2 regions of the Pantoea sp. At-9b genome follow, and region 1 is predicted to be linked to the other one. Evidence: predicted binding sites of a transcription regulator. Region 1 holds the regulator's gene; the other holds the start of a gene.
The links. The regulator LexA, encoded in region 1, represses DNA repair genes until DNA is damaged. The targets are predictions, from matches to a motif close to TNCTGTATGTACATACAGNA.

Region 1 (3,844 bases):
TCCTGAATTTTACCCACAAGCTGATCGCGTTTACCTTCAATGACCGTCATATCGTCATCCGTCAGCTTGCCCCATTTTTCTTTCATTTTCCCTTTGAATTGTTTCCAGTTTCCGCTCACTTCGTCTTTGTTCATAACCTTTCTCCATGTCATGCAGAGTGGTGGTAGTGGAATACCCAATATCCAGCGGGTAAAACCAACATAACGCGCTACTTATTTGCGATGATAAGGATAATTATAGTAGACAATGCAGAAGGGTTAGCACACTTACGGATTATTCTGTATCCAAAGGGTTATCGTTAATGTGCCGCAAACCAGCTATCAGCACGCCAATGGCGATGCCAAATCCACCACAGCGTCAGCCCGCGCATGGCCAGAAACACCGTCACCGCCAGCCATAAGCCATGATTACCTAACCAGGGGAGCGTCAGTAACGACAGGCCATAACCCAGTGCCGCCAGTGCCATACTGTTACGCATTTCCCGACCGCGCGTCGCACCGATAAACATGCCATCCAACAGATAGCACCACACGCCCACTAACGGCATCACTACCTGCCACATCAGGTAGCGATCGGCCACTTGCCGTAGTTCTTCCAGTGAAGTCAGCAGCGCCACGATATGTACGCCAAATAACGCATAAATCGCCGCAAATACCAGTGCCACCAACCCCGCCTGACGGCAGGCGGCATGCCAGATCAGCAATAATCGGCTGCGATCTTTCGCGCCGACCGCCTCGCCAGAACAGGCTTCTACGGCATACGCAAAACCATCCAGTGCGTAAGCGGTAAAGGTCAGGAACATCAACAGCACGGCATTGACCGCCACCACATCCGGGCCGATGCGCGCCCCAAGTATCGTCAGTGATGCAAAGCAGATTTGGAGCAGAAAAGAACGCAACATAATGTCGCGGTTGAGGCGAAACAAGCGAGCAGCATCACCGCGCCAGCTCTGCTTCAGCGTAGAGAAATCAATACCGCGCAGCTTCAATACCCGGGCCACCATCCATAATCCGACGGCCAGGGTGGCGTATTCTGCCAGTGCCGTCGCCGCTGCCGCGCCCGCCACTCCCCAGTGCAGGCCCAGCACAAAGAGCAGATCCAACAGAATATTGACCAGATTCCCTACCACCAGCAGCAGCACAGGCGCACGCGCATACTGCACGCCCAGCAACCAACCGAGAATCACCAGATTTGCCAGCGTGGCGGGGGCGCTGAGCCAGCGAATCTGGATAAAAAGTTGCGCCTGCTGCTGAATCGCGAGGCTGCCCCCCATCAGCGCAGCGGCCAGATTGCTGACTGGTGTGCGCAGCAAAATAAACAGCACCCCGGCCACCAAGGCGATTAATAGCGGTTGGGTGAGCGCCCGTGCCAGGGCCGTTTTATCGCCCGCGCCAAAAGCCTGGGCGGTCAACCCGGTCGTGCTCATGCGCAGAAACAGCAGCAACATAAAGATGAAGCTGGTCGCAGTCGTCCCCACCGCCACCCCACCGAGATAAATGGGGCTATCAAGATGACCAATAACGGCGGTATCAACCACGCCGAGCAGCGGAACGGTGATATTGGAAAGAATCATCGGCAGCGCAAGCCGCCAGAGTGCTTTATCAGAGGAGGAAAACAGCTGCATCAGCCCATCCCGGTTTGCTGCACAACAGTCTTGTCAGAAAATTAAACCACGGCAGCGCAGAAAGGCTGCCGTAGCGGGGGGAATCAAGGTATCAGAGCCACTCGCCGTTGCGCACAATGCCGACCGCCAGCCCTTCTACTGTCAGGGACTGCTCGCGGGTATCGACAACAATCGGCTGGAAGTCACTGTTTTCCGGCAGCAGTTGCACAATCGCGCCCTGCTTTTTCCAACGCTTCACCGTCACTTCATCATCAATACGTGCCACCACCACCTGGCCGTTACGCACTTCCTGCGTTTTATGTACGGCCAGCAGGTCGCCATCCATAATACCGATATCTTTCATCGACATGCCGCTAACACGCAGCAGGAAATCAGCGGTAGGTTTGAACAGATTGGCATCGACCTGGTAGTGCGCTTCAATGTGTTCCTGCGCCAGTAAAGGTTCGCCCGCCGCGACACGGCCAATCAACGGCAGCCCTTCGCTGGCTTCTTCTTCCATCAATAAGCGAATGCCACGTGAAGCACCGGAGACGATTTCAATCACCCCTTTACGTGCCAGCGCCTTCAGGTGTTCTTCTGCCGCATTCGGTGAGCGGAAGCCCAGCTGCGCAGCAATTTCCGCACGCGTTGGCGGCATGCCCGTCTGGTTAATATGGTCGCGAATCAGATCATAGACCTGTTGCTGCCTGCTGGTTAATGCTTTCATCCCGCCCCCTGGTTGTTTATACAGTCGCTGTGAGTATATACAGGTATTGGCGAAATGAAAACCAAAACTGAGGGAAAAATCAGCGAGTTGATGAATCCGGAATCCTTATCGCAAATGTGACCAAATCAGCGCGATCCAGACAAACAGCGCCAGTAAGATAGCCAGCAATACGGCAGCGGAACCCATATCTTTCGCCCGGCCCGCCAGAGGATGACGTTCCTGGCCGATGCGGTCGACCACCGCTTCGATGGCGCTGTTCAGGATTTCCACAATGACAACCAGCACTACGGAACCAATCATCAGTACGCGGGAAATGGCATCAACATCCAGCCAGCACGCCACTATAATTGCCACTAACGCGGCAACGGCCTCCTGGCGAAACGCTGCCTCATGCGTCCAGGCGGCGCGCAATCCCTGCCAGGAATAACCGGCGGCTTTTATTATCCTGAGAATACCGGTGACGTTATTTGCCATGTCGTTGAACCCTTTACTCGTTTTGACGTCAATGTCTGGGCAGCCGGAGATAGTGCAGCCACAGATCTTCGCGGCACTTTCTGGTATGCTTGCCGCGCTTTGCTAACAAGAGGCTTGAAGTTGTCTATGTCAGGTTGGCGTAAACTTTATTATAAATTATTGAATTTACCACTCTCCATTTTGGTAAAGAGTAAGGCCATTCCCGCCGATCCCGTCTCCGAACATGGGCTGGATCCGACGCGGCCGATCCTGTATGTGCTGCCTTATGATTCCAAGGCCGATCTCCTCACGCTGCGTTCGCAGTGTCTGAAACACGATCTGCCCGATCCACTCGCACCGCTGGAAATTGACGGCACTTTACTGCCGCGTCACGTGTTTATCCATGATGGACCGCGCGTGTTCCCGTATTTCGTGCCGAGTCTGGAATCCGTGAAGTTATTTCACGACTACCTTGATCTGCATCGCAGCAATCCAGAACTGGATGTACAAATGCTGCCGGTGTCAGTGATGTTCGGCCGTGCGCCGGGTCGTGAAGTGCAGGGGGAATCCACCCCTCACCTGCGCATTCTCAACGGCGTACAGAAATTCTTCGCTATTCTCTGGCATGGTCGCGACAGCTTTGTGCGCTTCTCGCCGACGGTTTCACTGCGTCAGATGGCGACCGAACATGGCACAGATAAGTCGATAGCTCAGAAACTGGCACGCGTGGCACGCATTCACTTTGCCCGCCAGCGTCTGGCGGCAATCGGCCCGCGCTTGCCAGCCCGCCAGGATCTGTTCAATAAGCTGTTGCAATCCAAAGCGATTGAAAAAGCTGTCGAAGATGAGGCGCGCAGCAAAAAGATCTCGCACGAGAAGGCCCAGCAGAACGCCGTCGAATTGATGGAAGAGATTGCTGCTGATTTCTCCTATGAAGCGATTCGCGTCACCGACCGTGTAATGGGTTGGATGTGGAGTCGCCTCTATCAAGGGATCAACGTGAATGGCGGCGAGCGTGTGCGCCAGCTGGCGCAGGATGGGCATGAGATTGTTTATGTCCC
Region 2 (3,844 bases), on a different replicon from region 1:
GGCGACGATGCATTCCTGCCGGGCCGGAGTCAGGTCATTCCAGCGCCGGTCACGCAGGCCACTTTCCAGCCACAGGGCATGCAGGTCATCGCACGCGGCGTCCGTCAGCACAGTGCCCTCGCGCAGGCAGCACAGCCACTGCGTAAACGCCTGATTACCTGACACATCGTGATGTCCGTCGCGTCCTTCTTCTGCACACGACGGGTAACCTTTCGCGCCCGTCAGCGCCGGATACGGCGCATAATGTTCACCGTCTGCCGGGCGCAGAATCCCGGCACACCCGGCCAGGAACAGCTGGACACCCTCCGCTGCCGCCCGCGCATACGACGGATAACCGCCGCCGGCAAACAGCGCCCTCACCTGCCCGATATCTTCACTGCGGCCGCTCACGCGCAGCCGGTTACAGCACCAGTTCGGCATGTTCCTCTCCTCCGTTGATGGTTGCACGGCGCACTCTCACGCCGTGCCGCCACAACAGACGGGCGAAAAGCTGAACAGACAGGGGCGGACGTGAAGCCGCACGCGCCGCCGGAGCGGACTGAATGTCCCGCGCACGGCGGGGAACGGGTGAACAGGCCGGCGACAGCGTCCCTTGTCTGAGAGGCGGCCCGGCTATCGTGAAGGCACGGCGTGCCCCTGGGTGGCGCGTGAAACCGGCAGGAAAGTGAGGGGCTGAACAGCAGGCGGCGTCAGGCGGTACGCCGCGCCGCATGGAAGCGGAGCGCAGCGACGGCCTTCAGAAAATGGACAAAAAAAAGCCCGGGAGGTTAAACCGGGCGATGAAGCCATATCGACTCAGGTGTCCGGTCTTCAGGCCGGCTCGCTTAAAAAAGACCCCTGCGGCTGTCAGAGAGACCACAGGGGTAACGTGAGTGCATGAAGACTGCCATGCAATAGTGAGTAGCAGAAGAATAATAATTCAGTGGCGGGACAATGCAACCCTGTAACGAAATGTGGCTTAAGCAGGGAGCCCGCGCAGGCCTGTCAGAAATTATCACGCACCGGGCGGAATGACCACGCCGTTCAGTCCGTCCTGTCATCTGCAGCAGGCGCCTTCAGCTCCCACATGGCCTGCCGGATGAGCCAGAATCCTGGCGAGTGAAACACTCTGCCCAGCTGCTCAGCCAGTCCGGGCGTGACTGGAATTCGCCCCCCGAGAAAGGCCCACACGTCAGCATTATCCAGTCCGGTACGCCGGCAGAACATTTCCACGGAAATATCGTGCTCAGCCATAAGATAAGCAAGAAACCGCCCGGGAGAAGTGCGCCCGTCCATAAAGACCCCAGAGTTTTATTATTGTTACCGGCAGCATAAAACGCCGTCTCTGCTCTGCACAATAACTGACCGGAAATAATAACCCGCCCTTTACCGTCTGCCAGCAACGCTCGCCGCAGTCACGGCTGAGGCGTACCGCAGCGCCAGCGAGGAACGAACAGCCGTGGCGAGGAAGCGTCACGTCACCGGTGGCAGATAGAGTCTGCTTACGCCCGGAATGGACTGAAGGCCCGGGGATAAAAAAAGCCCGGCGGAGACCGGGCAGAAGAAGGAGTCCTTAAGGAAGGCATCCCTGCCGCTACGCTATGTTGCTCACCGTGATTATAGTGCGGTTTCCGGCATAGCCGCGGAGAAATAAAATTGCCTGCCGCGTCAGCCACATGGTTCACGCAGGCTCCGGTTCTCTCCCCTGCCCTCTTGCGATCGGCTTCATGCGATACGATACTGTATATAAATACAGTTATATTCAGAGGTAAAACCATGCCACAGGCTCATAGCACCCCTCCGCTTTACGATAGACAGTCGGGACATGCTGAGAGTGAAACTCTGCCAGGACCGACAGGCATGACCCTGCTTCGTCCCGCAGAACACCGGGTTCAGCTGGGCATTCCGTTTTATGCCGATCTGTGCCCGGCCGGGTTCCCCAGCCCGGCCGCGGATTATGTCGAGTCCGAGCTCGATCTCAATGAGTTGTGCATCCGCCGCCCGGCGGCCAGCTACTTTGTCCGGGCGAGCGGCAGCAGCATGGAGGACCTGGGGCTGTTCGACGGTGACGTCATGGTCGTTGACCGGGCGGAAGAAGCCTGCCACGGCGATGTGGTGATCGCCGAGGTGAACGGGGAGTTCACCGTCAAGCGCCTGCAGCTGCATCCGCGACTGGCGCTGCTGCCGATGAGTCCGGCTTATCCCGCCATTTACCCGGAGTCGCTGCAGCTGATGGGCGTGGTGACCTGGTTCTTCCACAGCACCCGCGCGCGCCGGAGGTAAGTCTGCCGATGTTCGGACTGGCCGATGTGAACAGCTTTTATGCCAGCTGCGAGGCGCTGTTCCGGCCCGACCTGCGTGGTCAGGCCGTGGTGGTGCTCAGTAACAATGATGGCTGCGTAATCGCACGCAGCGCCCGCTCAAAAATGCTCGGTATAAAAATGGGCGTACCGTGGTTTCAGATAAAGAACGCGGACTTTCCTGAAAGGGTGCATGTCTTCAGCAGCAATTACGGGCTTTATCACAGTCTCAGCCAGAGGGTGATGTCAGCGCTGGAAGAAATGACGCCAAAGGTGGAGCAGTATTCGATTGATGAGATGTTCCTGGAGCTGACCGGCATCAATGGCTGTGAAGACTTTGAGCACTTCGGCCGGCGGCTGCGTCAGCATGTACTGGCAACCACCGGACTCACCATCGGCGTGGGCATGGGACCGACAAAAACGCTGGCAAAATCAGCACAATGGGCGAGCAAGGAATGGAAACAGTTCCGCGGCGTGCTCGCGCTGACGCCGGATAATCTGAAGCGTACTGCTACCCTCCTCTCCCGTCAGCCGGTTGAGGAAATCTGGGGCGTGGGGCGCCGTATCGGCAAAAAACTGAACACGATGGGTATACGCACGGCGCTGGAGCTGGCGCGCACCCACCCGGCCTTTATCCGGAAAAACTTTTCCGTCGTTCTTGAGCGAACCGTGCGCGAGCTGAACGGGGAGTCCTGTATTCCGCTTGAGGAACTGCCCCCGGCTAAGCAGCAGATTGTCTGCTCCCGCTCTTTCGGTGAGCGCATCACCGCAAAATCGGCCATGCAGCAGGCACTGTGCCAGTATGCCACCCGGGCGGCTGAAAAGCTGCGGGGTGAACGCCAGTTCTGCCGGCACATCAGCGTATTCATCCGGACATCGCCCCACGCGGCCGGGGAGGTATTCTATGGCAACAGCGCCGGCGAAAAGCTGACGCTGCCCACGCAGGATACCCGGGACATCATTGCGGTGGCCATGCGAGCACTTGACCACATCTGGCTGGAAGGCCGGCGCTACATGAAAGCCGGCGTGATGCTCGATGACTTCACGCCGCACGGCGTCAGCCAGTTGAACCTGTTTGATGAGGACCGCCCGAGGCCGAAAAGTGCGCAGCTGATGAAGGTGATAGATGGCATTAACCAGTCGGGGCTCGGGAATATCTGGTTTGCGAGTCAGGGCGTGGATACGGGCTGGCAGATGAAACGTGAGATGCTTTCACCTGCATGGACCACGCGCTGGAGCGATATTCCCGTTGCTCGGGTACTCTGAGACAACGCGGATATCCCGGACAGTTCAGGGTATCGGTCAGCGAGCGGCTTACCTTACCGGTTAAAAAGCCAGAATTCATCCATGATTAAAAGAGGAAGCCCCGGTTTTTTGTCCCGGAAGTAACGCCCCCGGGGCAGTCTGTCACCGGGATGCAGCTTCCGGGTCCACTCATCAAACGCGGGACGGCGCCTACGAACGTTGCCTTTAAACATATCTGCAGACTGGGTGATGGTCAGCCCCCTTCCCTGCCCGCGGAACCGGCTATACAGTTCATGCATTAACATATTGACTCTCCATCC

Region 2: the regulator LexA is predicted to act here: its motif matches at 1,718-1,737, upstream of umuD (translesion error-prone DNA polymerase V autoproteolytic subunit).

What each region holds. Positions count from the first base shown of each region.
Region 1 is NC_014837.1:348,365-352,208, reverse strand. Features, by position in the region: gene PAT9B_RS01530 (CsbD family protein) at 1-134, opposite strand, end outside; gene dinF (MATE family efflux transporter DinF) at 299-1,624, opposite strand; gene lexA (transcriptional repressor LexA) at 1,716-2,330, opposite strand; gene PAT9B_RS01515 (diacylglycerol kinase) at 2,436-2,804, opposite strand; gene plsB (glycerol-3-phosphate 1-O-acyltransferase PlsB) at 2,931-3,844, shown strand, end outside.
Region 2 is NC_014842.1:44,285-48,128, reverse strand. Features, by position in the region: gene PAT9B_RS29000 (DUF1281 domain-containing protein) at 1-420, opposite strand, end outside; gene umuD (translesion error-prone DNA polymerase V autoproteolytic subunit) at 1,840-2,262, shown strand; gene umuC (translesion error-prone DNA polymerase V subunit UmuC) at 2,271-3,545, shown strand.